DNA from 3 places in the Chryseobacterium sp. PTM-20240506 genome. Region 1 is predicted to be linked to each of the others. Evidence: riboswitches for the same ligand, from Rfam matches in the RefSeq annotation. Region 1 holds a riboswitch; each other region holds the start of a gene.

Region 1 (6,386 bases):
ATCATTTCCGAGATTACGGCCCGCTGAGGGAATCATAGAACCCAACTTCATTATGGAAGATAAAGAGCTTTTGCAACTCATTTGTGCTTACCGGATATGGAATGAAGATCTTGAAATTTCCATTTCTACCAGGGAGAATGAAAATTTCAGAAATCATATTGTATCTCTTGGAGCCACTTCCATGAGTGCCGGATCTAAGACTAATCCGGGAGGCTATGCTGTAGATCCTCAATCGTTGGAACAATTTGAAACCAGTGATGAAAGAAGCATGCAGGATATAAAAAATGTGATCAGGAATGCGGGATATGATCCTGTTATGAAAGATTGGGATTCTGTGTACAGTGGTTTTTAATAGAATGATCATGAATAGCGAAGAAATGTTTTCCAGATACAGCCGTCAAATTTTTATTGATGAGATTGGTACTTCAGGGCAACGAAAAATACTTAATGCGAAAGTGCTTGTTGTGGGGGCTGGTGGATTGGGGAGTCCTGTTATTCAATATTTGGCAGCGGCAGGAGTTGGCATTTTAGGGATCGCAGACTTTGATAAAGTAGAGCTTCATAATCTGAACAGGCAGATTATTCATAATGAAAAAAGTGTAGGGATATCCAAAGTGTCCAGCGCAGTACAATTTGTTGAAGCACTTAACAGGCATATTACTATTATTCCCATTGATGAAAAGATAGATCTTTCAAATGTTGAAAGGATAATTTCCAGATATGACCTGATTGTAGACGGATCAGATAACTTTTCTACACGGTATTTAATTAATGATGCTTGTGTGAGACTAAAAAAGCCGGTGGTTTATGGAAGTATTCTGGGCTTTTCCGGTCAGGTGGCAGTATTTAATTACAGAGAGAGTAAAAACCTGAGGGATCTTTTTCCTGAACCACCGGTGGATGAAGATACCCCGGATTGTGATAGTTTAGGTGTTCTGGGATCATTACCCGGAATAATAGGAAGTATGATGGCACATCTGAGCCTGAAAATAATTACAGATCTTCCTGTGAATACCAATCAGCTGACTTTGGTCGATACTCTGGACTGGAGATTTCGCACCATCGATTTTTAATTATATTGTTTTTAAATAAATCGGGCAATAAGAATATTCTTACTGCCCGATTTTATGATAATTGATATGTTGATGTAGTATTAAAAGACTATAACCTGATTATTTACTATCCTGCTGCATTACCCCTCCGTTATCCTCTTTCTTGCTGCTGTTTAAGATATTCGGATCCTCTTTAGCCAGTTTGTTTTTGGTTGGGATCTTGTAATTAATGGAAAGTCCGAAATTTCTTGTGTCATATTTTGTTCTCAAAGTAACCGCTTCTCCGGATGGCGGATTAGAACGGACCTGCATTACCTGTCCGTTAAAAATATCATTAGCAAAAACAGAAACAGTAAGACGGTTATCCAAAAACTTTTTAGTCAGTGTAATATCCAGTGAATTGCTGAATGGTTTTTCTGCTGTGAAGTAGAAATAACCTGCTTTTGGCGTCAGGTAGCTGTAGTTTGCTGTTAGCTTAATCTGTTTAGGCAGAATAAGTTGGGTCATCACATTGAAAATCCAGAATCCTTTGTTGTTTAAATTATCAATATCATGTTTCTGATATCCGGCATACAGATACATAAAATTGATTTTGTCTGGATTAAAATCAAACTTCATGATTTCGCTCATGGGCTTACTAAAAATCATGAAAGGGACAGGAAGCCCTACATTGAAATTGTGGATCCTCATGCTGGAAATGTTTATCTGCTCATTAAACAGGTTTTTTCCATTTTTTCTGATGATCTGTGCAACCTGATTTTTAGCTGAGCTTACACTATATCCGATGAATGCATAATCAAAGGCAGAAAGTTTTACTTCATAATTGTCAAAGATCGTAGGCTGCAGATTCGGATTTCCGGTAACCTGGGTATTCGGTCCCTGAAATGTAGTGTTATTGGGATTAAGTGCAGAAATACTTGGCAGACTGATCTTCTTGTTATAGTTTGCTGAAACAGAAACCTGATTCATAAAGCTGTACTGAACGCTTGCATTTGGAAATAATTTAAACTTATTAAAAGGGATCAGATTTTTCTGAACTATTGCACCGGTACTGTCAATCACCCTTGTAATTCCAGAGATGTCATAATTTTCAGCCCTTGATCCTAATGTGAAATCGAATTTTTTCAATTTAGCCTGGAACTCAAGATAGGTGGAAGCGGTCTGTCGTTGATAGTCCAGATTGGTCAAACCTCTGCTTTGGGTATCGAAGTTTTGTTTTTCATATAATCCACCGAAACTTACCTTTCCTCCATCAAGGATCTTGATTGGTTGCGAATAATCCACTTTAAAATTAGCAATTCTCATGTCAGATTCATTGTTCAGTAAAAGGCCATCCGAAAACCTTGGAAAGTTTTCGTTAGGATTGATGTAACTGATATCTCTGAAAATATTATTCTGATCAAATTTACTCGTTGATTTGGTATATCCGAACTGGAAATCCAGTTTTTGAGATTTATCACTAAAGCGTTTCTGATAGGTTATTACCGCTTCCTGTCTCAAATTATTCGTGTAAGCGGCATCAAATGCATGAAAATATCCTTCCCTGATACTGTCTTTAACAGGAATGTACGGTAGGTCAGCAAAACCGTTACTATCTGTGTAATTGCTGTTTTTATTATGATAGATATCGTAATTTAATAATAATCTGTCCTGTCCCAGATCAAATGTTAAGCCCGATTTCGCGAAATAACCACGGCCGATTCTATCCGTATTGCTTAATAATAAATCATTTTGATTCGAATTCAGCATACTTTCCCGATAGTTCTGTCCGATGTTCAGCTGCCATCCGAAATATTTATTACGGGCGTTTAAATTTAAAGAGTTGCTGGTTCTGCTTCTCAACTTACCGTAGTTGGTAAATGAATAATTTCCTGAATAAGTTGCCGTAAGATATTTATTGGCATTTTTGTTCGTAATGATATTCATAATTGCACCCCCGGAAGTTGCCGGGAATTCAGCGCCAGGTTGAGTGATCACTTCAATTCGGTCTACAGAATTGGCAGGCATCCCTTCCAAAAATGAATTGAGCTCATTGGAAGTAATGTTTAAAGGGCGTCCGTTAAGATAAACATCAAGGATCTTTCCCTGATACATCATACCGGCAATATCAGTAGACACCAGACCCGGAAGTTTTTTGATACCCTCTAAAACATTTCCGTTGTTCAGCTGGGGTTGTTCTGAAAAATCAAAAATAGTCCGGTCTGCTTTTTGTTCAACGGCTTTTTTAGTTTTGGTAATTACAACCCCTTCGATCTGCTTTTCCTTGACCTGGTTGTTGGTTTTTTCCTGAGCCTTTGTGACAATAATGCTTAAGGAAAATAAAACGAGTACAATTTTTTTCATAATGGTTTTTACTACTACTCAGTTAGACGTTTAAAATAAAAAAATGTTACAAGGAAAGTTTTTAGAGGGTTGTTTTATTCCATGAAATACCTCACAATAGAATATAATCATATTGCATCATCATACGGCTTGGTTTTGCGATTAATTTAAAAATTTTACAAATTATTTTTTTATTTGTAAAATAGTTATATCTTTGCCTCACAATTATCAAGAATCTCATAGATGGGATAGCAACCTGCAAAACAAGCAAGGTGCTGAAATAGATAAGCCGGCAAGCTCCGGAAAAAATGTTTTTCTATTCATTCCCATCTTACAATTTTTGTTTAAAATTTAAAATCAATGTTTAAGAACAGGGAAAATTACAGCACAATGAATTTGACTTTTTGCCCGGCAGATATCGAAGCAAAGCTTCTGTATGCTGGTGATCACTCATGGCATTTCGTGATGTGTATGTGTTGTTGTTCTTAGCCTCTGGTTTCTATTAACTAATAAAACCGTTTATCATTTTTCTTTTAGCCTTGTGTTTTCAAGGTTACAGGATACTTTTTGCTTAAAATTTTAAGCAAACAAAAAAATTATAACAAAAATTTAAAAATAAAACACATGCGCCATTTTAAAAATAGAAGTATCATTGCTTCGGCCACTTTAATTTCGACGTTTTACTTCGCCCAGTCTGATACTCTAAAATCAAAAAAAATCGATGAGGTTGTTCTTCTCGGTTCAAGAGGATCAGGTAGATCATTAACAGATACTCCGGTTCCAGTAGACGTTATTAACATTTCAAAAATATTGAAACAAAGCCCGGTTAATAATATAAGCCAGGCTCTAAACTATATTGTCCCTTCTTTTTCCTCCACATCGCATACTGTAAATGACGGGACGGATTTTGTGGATCCTGCACAATTGAGGGGTTTAGGTCCCGATCAGGTTTTAGTTTTACTTAATGGGAAAAGAAGGCATCAGTCTTCACTCATCAATGTAACCCTTACACCAGGTAGGGGTTCGGTGGGAACAGATCTTAATGCGATTCCTGCTTTTGCTTTGGATAAAATTGAAGTGCTTCGGGATGGTGCTTCTGCACAATACGGATCTGATGCTATTGCAGGAGTTGTCAATTTAGGTCTTAAAAAAAGATTGGGGTTATCCGGTCAGTTATTTTTGGGAGGATATGCTTCACCGGTTACCAACAATTTTTCCGGTGGACTGGATGGAGAAACCATCTCTTTAGACCTGAATTATGGATTCAAACTTGGAAAACAGGGTTTCTTCAATATTACCACATCAACACAATACCGGGATCCTTATTCCCGAGCTGGTGTGAGGAATGGCGATATATACAATGCCTATAATGCTATTAACTACAGGGCTGCTCAAGATGGGATAGATATAGACGGGCTTTATAAGAATATAAATAATACTTCCAATAGCCAGCAAATTATCAATACGATTAAACAATATGCAACAAAAGTAAATTATTTTTCATCTGATTTACAGAATAAAATTGCAAACGCCAATAACATTTCAACTTTACAGGGTTTATTAGGAGGGGATGTTACCAATGATGAACTTGCATATAGAGGACTTCAACGGAAAGACTTCAGTATCAGGGCAGGACAGTCGAAACTACAATCAGCCCAGGTATATTATAATTCGGAAATTCCGATTAATGATGACTGGAAGGTGTATTCTTTTGGAGGATATAGCTACAGGCTGGGGAATGCCGGAGGTTTTTTCCGTTTGCCTAATACCGAGAGAAATATCAATTTTATAACACCCAACGGATATCTGCCACAGATTGAGTCTACCATTAATGATTATTCATATGCAGCTGGGATCAAAGGAAAATGGAATGACTGGAATATAGATCTCAGTAACACTTTTGGAAAGAATACTTTCAAGTTTGGAGTTGTTAATACTTTTAATTCTTCATTGGTCAACAACTCTCCAAGAAGATTTGATGCAGGTGGACTTGAGTTTTTGCAAAACACCCTAAACCTTGACTTTTCCAAAAAGTATGATGTATTGCATGGGCTGAACATTGCATTTGGAGGGGAATACCGTTATGAAAATTATAAGGTGAATGCCGGTAACGAGAATTCTTATGCCTCTTATGATATTTATGGAAATGTAGTGACCGTAAATACTCCAAAAAATGAGCTTGTGACTGATTTTTTTGGCGTAACAAGACCTGCCGGTTCCCAGGTATTTCCGGGATTTAGTCCGGATAATGCTGTTTCCGGAAATAGAAATAGTGTGGCCGGATATGTAGATGTGGAGCTGGAACCAACGGATTGGTGGCTGGTAGAAGGTGCTTTGCGCTATGAAAACTATTCAGACTTTGGATCTACCTTTAATTATAAACTAGCGACTAATGTGAAGTTGGCTGATAATTTTAATTGGAGAGGTGCTGTTTCTACAGGTTTTAGAGCCCCTTCATTAGCCCAGATCTATTATAGCTCAACATCAACCTTAATTCAACAGGGCAATACTACCCAGGTAGGAACTTTTAGGAATAATTCCGAGGCTGCACAGGCGCTTGGGATTCCAAAACTGAAACAGGAAACCTCCCAGTCGTACAGTACAGGACTTACTTGGAAAGCTCCAAATTTGAATCTTGTGGTTACAGCAGATGTTTATTATATTAAAATTAAAGATAGAGTAGTGCTCACTGATTTGTTTTTCAGGCCTAAAGGTACTAGAGGTGTAGATTTTCCTGAAGGATCGGATCAGGCGATTCTGCAGAATGCTTTTGACCTTGCAAGAGCTAGTGCCGCCAACTTTTTTGCGAATGCTGTGGATTCCCAAACCAAAGGGCTTGATCTTACCATTTCCCAGACATCCAATTTAGGTTCAGGAATTAACCTGGAAAATAACTTTGGGCTCAATCTGAATCAGACCAGAAGAATAGGAAATATTCATGCCTCCCCAAAATTAGTTAGCCAGATAGACAGTTACTTTTCTGAGCCTAACAGGATTTACTTTGAAGAAGCT
Region 2 (6,386 bases), 810 kb from region 1:
AGAGAAAATAAAAGGATTTTCTTCATATACTTTAGACATGGCCCTGATACCATAAGAACTTAAAAATTCTTTTTCATCCAGCATTCTTGTCAAGACTTTTGTTAGTCTGTTTTTACGAAGGATACTCATTAAATGTTTTCTGCCGTGACCTTCTTCATCCCAATGGGAAACCAGTTTCGTAAGTTCCGGCTTATTTTTCAGCACCCATTCCATTCTTATTTTAAAGTTGGGCATTTTTTCCAATAATCCGTGATCAATAATCTCCACAGCAAATAAAGGAATAAGCCCGACAATACTTCTTAAACGAAGCGTAACACTTTCGCCGTTCCCAAGTTGTAGTACATCATAGAAAAAACCATCTTCTTCATTCCAAAGGCCTTCTTTTCCATCACCCATGTTTTCCATCGCTTCCGCGATGTAAAGATAATGCTCAAAAAACTTAATGGCCATGTCTTCATATACCTGATAGTATTGGGCAAGTTCCATTGCAATTCTCATCATATTCAATGCATACATTGCCATCCAGCTTGTACCGTCTGCCTGTTCAAGATGCTCACCGTCTTTAAGTTCCATATTACGATCGAAAGCTCCGATATTATCAAGACCTAGAAAACCGCCGCCGAAAATATTTTTACCGTTTTTATCCTTACGGTTTACCCACCAGGTAAAGTTCAAAAGTAATTTTTGAAAAACCTTTTCCAGAAACAGGAGATCCGGTTTTCCATTGGTCTTTTCATCAATCTTAAATACCCTGAAACAAGACCAAGCATGGACAGGTGGATTTACATCACTTAAGTTCCATTCATACGCCGGAAGTTGTCCATTAGGATGCATATACCACTCTTTGGTTAACAAGAGAAGTTGGTTTTTTGCAAACTGGGCATCAATTAATGCATAGGGAACGCAGTGAAAAGCGAGATCCCAAGTAGCATACCATGGGTATTCCCATTTGTCCGGCATTGAAATAATGTCCTTATTGTGCATGTGGTTCCACTCTGTATTTCTTACATAATGATTGAAATCCCTCGGTGCATCAAAATTAGGATCTCCCTTAAGCCATTTCCCAACATTATAATGATAAAATTGTTTGTTCCATAATAGCCCTGCGAACGCCTGACGTTGAACATTTCTTTCATCATCATTCGTTACATCGTGCTGAACTTCTTCATAGAATTCGTTGGCCTCAGCAATCCGGGTGTTGAAAATCTCATCAAAATGATGAAATGGTTCATCGGTGTCGTTTGGCGCCAACCTGAAATCAAAGGTTTTTGATTGTCCCCCACCAATAATTTCTTCAATCACAAAAGCGGCTTTTGAACCTCTTTTTTCCGGATTAACGGTATTGGAGTTATGAATAATGTGATCGTTTATACCATCCTTGAAATAGGTGTTATCTGTTAAAGGAGCTCCGTATAATTTAGGTGTATTGGTTTCATTATCACAAAAGAGACTTTTGGCACCGGTATTTCTTGAATAGAATTTTTTGATGGAAATACTATCATGGTTAATATCAATACAACCGTTGTATGAGGCGTTTAGCTGACCTTTATAAGTATTATATCCCCATTTCCAGTTGTTACGGAACCAGGCTGTTGGAGCAACAACAATAGGTGCGTCGTTTTGGCTCCTGTTACAAACTGTGATACGGACTAAAAAATCTTCAGCATCTGCTTTACAGTATTCGATGAAAATATCAAAATATTCATCATTATCAAAGATTCCGGTATCAAAGATTTCAAATTCAGCTTCCTTTTTGCTTCGTCTGCCGTTTTCAGATAGCAGGTGATCATAAGGAAATTCATGGATCGGATATTTATACACCATCTTCATATAACTATGGGTAGGCGTGTTGTCCAGATAGTAAAAGATCTCTTTGATATCTTCACCATGATTGCCCTGGGGATTACTCAATCCGAAAAAACGTTCTTTGATCATTTTGTCCTTTTTGTTCCAAAATGAAAGAGCGAAACAAAAAAGCTGTTTGGTGTCCGATATTCCGGCAATCCCTTCTTCACCCCAACGGTAGGCATAACTTTCAGCTTTATCATGATTGGTGAAATTCCACGCATTGCCATTGGGACTATAATCCTCACGAACATTACCCCATTGTCTGTTGCTTACATAAGGCCCCCAGTTTTTCCATTTTATATCCTGTAATCTTTGTTTTTCTGCAGTCATAGTTCATCATTTTTCACTACGAAGGTAATTTTTTTGAAAAATAATTCCAATTTTTTCTATCTGAATAATTCTTAATACATCCTTGTAACTATAATGATTACAGGGATTTTCAGAATAAATTATTTTTTTCATGAAAAAATTAAATAAAATGTTATATCTTTGCACCATTCGATCATTCAAATATTGAAAATGTTATCAAGAAAGGTTGAGGGATTAGACCCGATGAAACCTTAGCAACCCTTTGCGCAAGCGAAGAAGGTGCTACGTTCTACCAAATTATTTTTTGGACAGATAACTTACTGAGTTTTTCAGCCATTTCCTGTGGCATTTTCAATTGTATTATAAATAATGTATAATAGAATTGAAAACAGAACTAAAACATATTAATCTTTCGTATCAAACTAATTCCGGAAAGGAATGCAATATCCCGTTGAGCTATCAGACCTTCGGGAAAGAGCTGTTTTCAGCACCTGTTATTTTAATCAACCATGCTTTAACGGGAAATTCCAATGTATCGGGAACAAATGGCTGGTGGAAGCAATTAGTAGGAGATGGCCAGGTGGTTGATACCAATGTCTATACGGTTTTGTGTTTCAATATTCCCGGAAATGGTTACGATGATTTTTTAATTGAAGAATATGAAGAGTTTACTCCTTCGGATATTGCAGGCATATTTTTAAAAGGGCTAGAATTACTTAACATTAAAAGTCTATATGCGATTATCGGAGGTTCTCTTGGTGGAGGAATAGGATGGGAAATGCTGGTTAAACGCCCGGAACTTGCAGAAGTATTTATTCCCATTGCCTGTGATTTCAGAACTCATGATTGGCTGCATGCGCAATGTATGGTTCAGAAATTTTTATTAAATGGAAATGACGCTCCGTTACAAAAGGCAAGAATCCATGCAATGCTATGTTATAGAACCCCACAATCTTTAAACGACAGATTTCAAAATAAATACAATACCGCAAAAAATAAGCTTGAATCGGAAGATTGGCTTGAATATCACGGAAAAGCTCTTAATGAAAGATTTAGTTTAAAATCTTATCAACTGATGAATCATTTGCTGATGAACATTAATGCCGAGGAAGAAAGGCTGGAGAATGTACAGGCACGAATGCACTTGATCTCCGTTGATACAGATTTGTTCTTTCCTGCTTCCGAAATCCGGATGTGTTTTGAAAAACTGAAAGGTAAAAAAAAGGATGTTTCTTATCACGAGATCACCTCAGTTCACGGGCATGATGCCTTCCTAATGGAATACAAACAATTAAATAATATCATTAAAACCATTTTATTACAGAAAGAAACTGAACAATTACAAGAAACCTGTAATAAAGCTAAACAATAAAGAATGAACAGATGAAAAATGTTAACGAAATAAAATTTTTAAAGAACAGATCAATCATCAAATTTGAAGGAGAAGATTTCTTAGGGGAAATCGGTATTGACGGTAGAATTTTTAAAGCACTTACTTTAGCCAGGATTAGTGTAGGAGTGATCTCACAACAGGCTATAGAAAACGGAATATCAATTTTGGTTCACGAAAACGATTCTGAAAATGCGGTTAATTGTCTGATTGAGGAATTTGAAGCGGAAAGGAAATCAGGAGCAGTATCTCAGATTTATAGTATTAATAACGTTTCAGTTCTGGGGTTTGTAGCTGAAGATTTTAATAAAATACTGGCGGAACTGGCAAGAAATAATGTTTTTCCTTTGCTTCTGAATCAGATAGCAAGTGAAAAAAGAGTAAATATTGTAGTTACCTCTTCTCAGGATGAGAAAACTAAGAATATCATTGAATCTGAAATATCCAAAAAACCTAAAACCGTTCATCTTGCAATCATTGGACATGGGAATGTGGGTAAAACTCTGATTGACCAGGTATTGGAATCTTCCGAAGAAATTAAGAGACGGAAAAAAATAGATCTTAAAGTAGTGGCTGTTGCTAATTCAAGAAAAATAGCATTCAATAAAAAAGGTTTTGGTCATAATTGGAATGATGAGGTTTTAGTTGCTGAAAACCCTTCCAATGTTGATGAACTGATCAGTTTCTCCAGAGAGAATCAGCTGGAGAATCTTATTGTGGTTGATAATACGGCGAGTAAGGATTTTGTTAAGAATTATCATGCTTTAGCTGAGAACGGATTTGATCTTGTATCTTCCAACAAGATTTTCAATACCCTTCCAATAGAAGAATATCGTAAACTAAGATATACGTTGAATAAAAATAACAGGCGATACCTTTACGAAACCAATGTGGGAGCAGGTTTGCCTTTGATCGATACCATTAAACTATTGCACCTGTCGGGGGAAAATATTACAAGAATTAAAGGCGTGTTTTCAGGTTCTTTAAGTTATATCTTCAATAATTTTTCAGTTAGAGATGAGAAATTTTCAACCATTATAGGAGAAGCAATGGAGAAAGGATTTACTGAACCGGATCCTCGTGAGGACCTTTCAGGAAATGATGTTGCAAGAAAGCTTTTGATTCTGGCGAGAGAGTTGGATCTGATTAATGAATTCAATGATATTAATATTCAGAATCTAATTCCTGAAAACCTTCTTTCTATTGACAAAAATGAATTCATTTCCAGATTGGGAGAATTGGACGAGGAATACCAGAAAATTAAACAAAATCAGGAGGCAGATCATGTTCTACGATATGTAGGCGATCTACATGGCGATCTTCAAAAAGAAAAAGGAGAACTTGATGTAAAATTAATTTCTGTGCCGGCTACTTCCGCATTAGGGCAATTAAAAGGATCAGATTCCATTTTTGAAATCTATACGGAGAGCTATGGTGAAAACCCTATTGTAATTATGGGAGCCGGTGCGGGAGCACAGGTAACCGCGAGAGGTGTTTTTGGTGATATTTTAAGAGTAAGTGAAACAAAATAAATCAATGTACGAATGTAACGATATAACAGTGTGCCGATAAAAATGGCTCAGATCAGATTCGATCGATTCATTGGTAAACTGTTGCATTGATACATGATATTAAAATTAAAACTATATGGAAAATTTTGAAACGTTTGCAATAAGGACGCAGACTGAACGAACTCAGTTTGATGAACATTCTACTCCGCTCTATCTTACATCCAGCTTTATTTTTCAGGATGCAGAGGATATGAGGGCGAGCTTTGCAGAAGAAAAATCAAAAAATTTATACAGCAGATTCTCCAATCCAAACGTTACTGAATTCACCGATAAAATTGTGAAAATGGAGGGTGCGGAAGCGGGATATGCTTTTGCTACCGGAATGGCAGCAATTTATTCAACATTTGCAACTTTGCTTGATGCCGGAGATCATATTGTAAGCTGCCAGTCTGTTTTTGGATCTACACACACACTTTTTACAAAGTATTTCCCAAAATGGAATATTGAGACTACCTATTTTAAGGCAGAAGATGCAGAAAATGTTGAAAAGCTTATCAAACCTAATACAAAAATTTTATATCTGGAAACCCCGACTAATCCGGCAATTGAGATTCTGGATCTTGAGTTTTTCGGGAAAATTGCAAAAAAACATAATCTTATCTTCATTGTAGATAATTGTTTTGCCACCCCTTATCTTCAACAACCTATCAGGTACGGAGCTGATATTGTGGTTCATTCGGCAACAAAATTAATTGACGGACAAGGAAGGGTTCTTGGTGGAGTTGCGGTAGGAAAAGAAGACCTTATCCGGGAAATCTATCTTTTTGCAAGAAATACAGGTCCGGCCATGTCTCCTTTTAATGCATGGGTTTTGTCTAAAAGTCTTGAAACTTTAGCCATCAGAGTTGAAAAGCATTGTGAAAATGCATTGAAAGTCGCTGAATTTTTAGAAAGCCACCCTAATGTTGAATTAGTAAAATATCCTTTTTTACCTTCACATCCAAGCTATGAAGTAGCAAAAAAACAGATGAAATTAGGAGGGAATATTGTCGCTTTTGAAATCAAAGGAGGAATTGAAGGAGGTCGAAAGTTTTTAGATAAAATAAAGATGTGTTCACTTTCAGCAAATCTTGGTGATACCAGAACAATTGTTACACATCCTGCTTCTACTACACATTCCAAATTAACTGATGAGGAAAGGAACGAAGTGGGAATCACTGCCGGCCTTGTACGTTGTTCTGTAGGTTTGGAAAACGTGGAAGATGTTATTGCTGATTTAAAACAGGCATTGGATTAACTCAATTGAAATGGGCTTTAGCCCATTTATG
Region 3 (6,386 bases), 660 kb from region 1:
AGTAGAAGAGAAAGCTGCTATAAGTATAAATGATATATATTTTATTTTTTTCATTGTTTTGATTGTTTTAATATAAACTTAAAGTGTAGCCTGAAGACCGAATGTTATTGTTCTCATTGCCGGATATCTGTAATAAGTGGTACCATCTATAGCTTGCTCGGGATCCATTCCTTTGTGCTTGTAGAAAGTTAAAAGGTTTTCAGCCTGAAGATAAATTCTGAACTTTTTCAGTCCCAGTCTTCCGAAATAATCTGAAGGTAACGTATATCCGATACTCACATTTTTCAATCTGGCATAAGTCCCCGAGTATAAAAACCTTGAGGACGTTGAAGTCCAGTTATTTGTCGTTGTACTTAAAGCCGGAACATCCGTATTGGGATTTTCAGGCGTCCATCTGTTTAACATCTCTGCACTCCATGCCCTTCCAGCATTGCTTCCATTTGACATTAACATGGTGTAATCTGTATCAAGAATTTTTCCTCCAACACTAAAAGTTAGCAGCGCGGATAAATCAAAATCCTTATATGTAATATTTGTAGTGATTCCACCGGAAAATTTAGGCAAAGAAGAACCCTGTAATGTTTTTGTCGCCTTTGCATATTCGGAAGTTGTTCCTTCTACTGTATTCCCATTGGCATCCTGATAAACATATTTCCATAGCGGAGCACCGTTACTTGGATCAACTCCAACCCATTCCGGAATAAAGAAATCATAAACAGAACCGCCAACCTGCAATAATTTAGTTCCTGTTACAATTGGACCTTTAGGAAGTTTCGTAATTCTGTTTTTTAGGGTTGTTACATTAACATCCACATCCCATTGAAAATCGTCCGTTTTAACAGGAGTTGTGAATAATGAAAATTCAAAGCCTGTATTTTTCAGTTCTCCAATATTCGCAGAATAGCCACTAAAACCAAGAGACGGAGCCAAAGGCCTGTCAAATAAAAGATCTTTACTTTGACGCTGGAAATATTCCACATTACCCTTAACCCTGTTTTTAAGAATAGCAAATTCCAGCCCCACATTCAAGTTAAGATTGGTTTCCCACTTAAGATCAGGAGTGGGAAGCCTGCTAGCAACTGTTCCTCCTTCTCCCAGATTATTGTAAAATGCGTAAAGACTCTGGTAAGCATAATAAGTACTCAACTTATCATTTCCCTGTCCTCCGTAACTCGCACGAAGGGTTAGCTGGTTAAAGAAATTTAGATTTTTAATGAATTGCTCATTAGACGCCTTCCATGAACCTCCTACTGACCAGAAAGTTCCCCATCTATTTTGAGGTGAAAAACGGGAAGATCCGTCTGATCTTACAGATCCGGAAATAAAATAAGTGTTATTGAAATCATACTCTGCTTTACCTAAAAAACTCAGTAAACCTAATTTATCACTATTACCACTAAAACCTCCTAATAATGCCGCTGCATCCGGTTCATAATAATAAGGTAAAGAAAACTGACTTCGGCTTCCGGATATCGTCTGATACTCATAATGATAAAACTCCTGTCCGGCTAGAATATTGAAATGATGCTGATTGAATTTTTTGTCATAGGTCAAGATATTACTGGTTGTATAAGATAATGTCCGTGAATTTGTCTTGGTCACTGAACCTCCGATTTCACTACCTTCCCCAAGTAACGGATTTGAATAATAATGGCCATTATAATTTACCAAGTCAATTGAAAAACTGGATTTAAATTTTAATTCCGGTAAGAAGGTAAAATCCAAATACCCTTTTCCTGAAAAGTTATCTTCCCTGTTTTCATTTTTGTCTAATGGCAAAGTTGCTGCTGCATTTTGATTTTGCAAAGCACTTGTCGGCCTGTACTTTCCGAAGTCGTAAATTGTATTTCCGTTAGCATCAAGCTTATAGCTTCCGTCAGGATTTCTTTCATAGTATGGATAAAAAGAAGGAATTACTCTGGATGCATTAATAATATTATCAGTTCTTGAATCGGAAGATGGTGGTGCCTCCTGAAGACTATTGGTATAGCTAAGGTTTGCTCCAACTGTTAACCATTTTTTCACTTCATTATTAATCTTCAATCTCGTACTGTATTTTGTAAATCCGGATCCTATGGCAATACCCTTATCATCAAGATATCCCAATGAGAAAAAGTAGTTTCCTTTTTCATTTCCGCCACTAAAATCAAGATCAACCTGGTTTCTTGAGGCCACTCTTTGTAGTATATCCCTCCAGTCATCATTCCATAAAGGCCTTGCTCCAGGCAGCAGTTTTCCATCTGTCCCTACCGGTTTTGCATAGTTAGAACCATATGGATTGATGCCCAGGTTATTCACAAGATTATCTGTGGCCATTTGTGCTGCCTGTTGTGCTGAAACCTGTGCTGATTTATAACCATTTCTCATTGCTTCCCAATATAATTGAAAATACTGATCCGTGGTAACCTGTTCATAGTCCTTTACAGCCCTGCTGGAAAATCCCTGACTGATATTAAAATTGATTCGTGATTCTCCTTTTTTCCCTGACTTTGTAGTCACAATAATCACTCCGTTAGCACCTCTTGATCCATACAGAGAGCTTGCCGTAGCATCTTTCAAAACACTAATTGATTCTATATCATTTGGGCTGATAGAATTGATATTTCCATCAAAAGGAATTCCATCCACCACGAATAAAGGATTACTTGAGGCACTAATAGATCCGATCCCCCTGATACGGATTGTTGCCGTAGCACCCGGTTGGCCTGAAGCACTTACTGCCTGCAATCCCGCTACCTGCCCTTCCAAAGCTTTTGTAATATTGGTTACCGGCCGATTATTAATCTTTTCGCTGGAGATCGTCGCTACAGAACCTGTGTAACTCGTCTTTTTCGCTTTACCGTAAGCTACTACAACGACTTCATCAATATCTTTTTCCCTAAGCGTATCTTTCTTCTGCTTTATCTCCTGCCCATTAACACTAATAATGCCTAAGAAAAACAAAGCACCGGGTGAAATCCAAACACCAGCTTTGAATAAATTTTTACTAACCATAATCAATTTTATTTGTTAAATATTAAAAAAATACCCTTTGCGGAAAACACAGCAAAGGGCGTCAAGAAATTGATTTAACCAAATGCTTATTTTTCCTTAAAAGGCTGAATGTAACACCTTGCATCATGCAGGTTGTTAAGACTTCGTAGGGTCAGTTCCCTCCATCTTTCTTTATAAGCCGATCGAAATATGGATGCAAATCTAAAAACAATTAGTCTATAAAACAAGTAGACTAATTTATTTTTTATTTTAAATTCTCAAAAATTAACTTAATTTTCACTTAAAACACCTGTTAATAAACCATTAGAGAAAATGTTAAATTTTTAAACATGAGAAATATCATTAAAAATAATGTAAAACATCTTCTTCAAATAAAACCCGTAAAATATCCGCACTAATCGAAAAAAACTTTTTAATTTTATGTTATGAAAATTTTAATCATAAACGGACCGAATCTAAATCTGTTGGGTACAAGAGAACCTGAAATTTATGGAATAATTTCAATGGATGAATATTTGGAAAAACTAAAAGATGAATTCCTTTCTTACGAACTGAACTATTATCAATCGAATATTGAAGGAGAATTAATTAACAGACTTCAGGAAGATGATTTTGATGCTGTTATTATCAATCCGGGGGCTTTTACTCATTACTCTTATGCGATAGCCGACTGTTTAAAGAATATACAGAAACCTAAGATTGAAGTACATATCAGCAATATTTATAAAAGAGAAGAATTCCGGCAAAAGTCAGTAACAGCGGCTCACACAGATGCTGTATTATCCGGCTTTGGAATGAAAGGATACAGACTGGCTTTATTAAGCTTTTAGGATGTTTTAATACATAAAAAAGCCTCATCAATGATGAGGCTTTTCTTTTTTTATATTGTTTGTTCTTGTAATTGAGGTCCGGAAGCAACCAGCTTTTTCCCCTCTTCAGTGTTACAATACTGTTCAAAATTCTTAATATATCTTGATGCTAAGTCTTTAGCCTTCTCTTCCCACTCTGAAGCATCACTGTATGTATGTCTTGGATCCAGAATGCCTTCTGAAACATTGGGTAAAGAAGTAGGAATTTCCAAGTTCATAATAGGTACTTGTGCCTTAGGAGCGTTCTCAATAGATCCATCAATTATTGCATCAATAATGGCTCTTGTATCTTTTAATGAGATTCTTTTTCCTGTACCGTTCCATCCTGTATTTACCAAATAAGCTTTTGCTCCATGTTCTTTCATTTTACCAATCAAGGTTTTAGAGTACATGGTAGGATGTAACGTAAGAAATGCCTCACCAAAAGCCGGAGAGAATGAAGGTTCTGGAGAAGTAATTCCTCTTTCAGTTCCTGCTAATTTAGAAGTATATCCACATAAAAAGTGGTATTGAGCCTGATTTTCATCTAAAATTGAAACCGGAGGTAATACTCCGAATGCATCAGCTGAAAGATAAACAATCTTCTTAGCATGCCCAGCTTTAGAAGGCAGTACAATTTTGTTAATATGGTAAATCGGATAAGAAACTCTCGTGTTTTCAGTGATTGAATTATCAGTATAATCAGAAACACCATTATTTACAACAACATTTTCAAGAAGAGCATCTCTTTTAATTGCTCTGAAAATGTCCGGTTCTTTTTCTTCCGATAAGTCAATTACTTTTGCATAGCAACCTCCCTCATAGTTGAAAACTCCATTGTTATCCCAACCGTGTTCATCGTCACCAATAAGATATCTTTTAGGATCAGCGGATAAAGTTGTTTTACCTGTTCCGGAAAGGCCGAAGAACAAAGCAACATCTCCTTCTTCTCCTACGTTTGCAGAACAGTGCATAGATGCCATTCCTTTTAGCGGAAGGTAGTAGTTCATCATTGCGAACATTCCTTTTTTCATTTCTCCTCCATACCAGGTTCCTCCAATGATCTGTAATTTTTCCGTAAGGTTGAACATTACAAAATTCTCGGAATTTAGTCCCTGAGCTTCCCAATTCGGATTCGTTGTTTTAGAACCGTTCACAACAGTGAAATCAGGTTCTCCAAAGTTTTCCAGCTCATAATGAGATGGACGGATGAACATATTAGTAACGAAATGCGCCTGCCATGCAACTTCTACGATGAATCTCACTTTAAGTCTTGTGTCAGCATTTGTTCCACAAAATGCATCCACTACATAAATTTTCTTAGAAGAAGAAAGTTGGTCTAGCACTAATTCTTTACAAGACTTGAAGATTTCTGCTGTTGTAGGCAAGTTCACTTTGCCATCCCAGAAAATTGTGTCTCTTGTAACATCATCCTGAACAATGTATCTGTCTTTTGGAGAACGGCCAGTAAAAATTCCTGTTTTTACTGATACTGCACCAGATTCCGTAAGTTCAGCTCTCTCAAAACCCTGATTTTCAGGAGAAACTTCTGCTTGAAATAATTCCTCATATGAGGGATTATATATTATTTCGTAGTCTCCCTTAATCCCTAATTTTTGCAAATCCTGGATGATTTTAGCGTGTTTCATTTTACTTATATTTTCTATTTCTTTTTTTAGTCCAACAAAATTAAATATTAATTTAGTGTTACAGGTGGTTAAATATAATGATATAAGTCAGAATGACAAAGAAAAAAACAGAACGGCAAATTATTAAATATCAAGCAATTATATCAGTCCATTCAAAAATAGTCGCAAAACCTTTTCCCCGAAAATAGTCCTCAAAGCCCCTAAATTTGGCACTCATTACAAAATCTCCCCCCCAGGCACCCAAACTTTTCACAAAAACCGGACAGTCGGAGAAGAATTTGTCTTTAACGGTAGGAATATTCAGAAAATCAGAAATTTTTCTTTCATGAACAGTCATTAAATGACAAAAATCATTTAATTCATTACATAATAGAATTTCATTGGTAAGGGCAGAAAATACTTCGATCAGTTTCCGGGATTTTATTTTAGACTTATACAGATCGATTGCTTCCCTGCTGTCTTGTTTTTGATTTAAATGGATAAAAATCAAGTCGTCCTTAAAGATAGGATCAAAGGTTACTCTTTTATATTGTATTACCGGTTTATTCTGATACAAAACTGCTGATTTTTCCTTTGCGACAGCAATATCATAACCACTTCCACCCAAACTTAGACTATTTAGCATGAAAGGATCTGTATCAGCCCACACAGAAAGGTTGTTCATTAATGTTGAACTGCTTCCCAATCCAAAATCGGAAGGGAACTGTAGATTTGTTTTTAAAAAGTATGAATCTGCATTCTGGAATTTACGAGTAGAAAGCTTTTGGACGTTTTTCAACGTTTTTATAAGAAATTGGGCACTGGGAGTTATATTTGTCTCAAGGATTTTCCAAGAGGAATAATCAATGACCACTTTCAGCCATAGTTTATTTTGATGGTAAGCTTCCCAAAAAAC

What was found. Region 1 has a riboswitch for S-adenosylmethionine ahead of ACNFU2_RS12735 (TonB-dependent receptor plug domain-containing protein). Riboswitches for the same ligand answer to the same signal wherever they lie in the genome.
Region 2: linked by a shared signal. The riboswitch ahead of ACNFU2_RS16505 (alpha/beta fold hydrolase) and the one ahead of ACNFU2_RS12735 (TonB-dependent receptor plug domain-containing protein) in region 1 are both predicted to bind S-adenosylmethionine.
Region 3: linked by a shared signal. The riboswitch ahead of ACNFU2_RS15790 (SusC/RagA family TonB-linked outer membrane protein) and the one ahead of ACNFU2_RS12735 (TonB-dependent receptor plug domain-containing protein) in region 1 are both predicted to bind S-adenosylmethionine.

Annotation. Positions count from the first base shown of each region.
Region 1 covers NZ_CP182581.1:2,884,721-2,891,106, reverse strand. Annotated here, with positions in the region: gene thiH (2-iminoacetate synthase ThiH) at 1-352, shown strand, start outside; gene ACNFU2_RS12745 (HesA/MoeB/ThiF family protein) at 363-1,073, shown strand; gene ACNFU2_RS12740 (outer membrane beta-barrel family protein) at 1,173-3,395, opposite strand; SAM-I-IV-variant riboswitch at 3,595-3,693, shown strand; gene ACNFU2_RS12735 (TonB-dependent receptor plug domain-containing protein) at 3,999-6,386, shown strand, end outside.
Region 2 covers NZ_CP182581.1:3,693,590-3,699,975, forward strand. Annotated here, with positions in the region: gene ACNFU2_RS16500 (MGH1-like glycoside hydrolase domain-containing protein) at 1-2,178, opposite strand, end outside; SAM riboswitch class I at 2,368-2,476, shown strand; gene ACNFU2_RS16505 (alpha/beta fold hydrolase) at 2,540-3,529, shown strand; gene ACNFU2_RS16510 (ACT domain-containing protein) at 3,541-5,079, shown strand; gene ACNFU2_RS16515 (O-succinylhomoserine sulfhydrylase) at 5,195-6,355, shown strand.
Region 3 covers NZ_CP182581.1:3,543,822-3,550,207, reverse strand. Annotated here, with positions in the region: gene ACNFU2_RS15795 (RagB/SusD family nutrient uptake outer membrane protein) at 1-54, opposite strand, end outside; gene ACNFU2_RS15790 (SusC/RagA family TonB-linked outer membrane protein) at 79-2,994, opposite strand; SAM riboswitch class I at 3,078-3,174, opposite strand; gene ACNFU2_RS15785 (type II 3-dehydroquinate dehydratase) at 3,420-3,824, shown strand; gene pckA (phosphoenolpyruvate carboxykinase (ATP)) at 3,875-5,491, opposite strand; gene ACNFU2_RS15775 (GYDIA family GHMP kinase) at 5,622-6,386, opposite strand, start outside.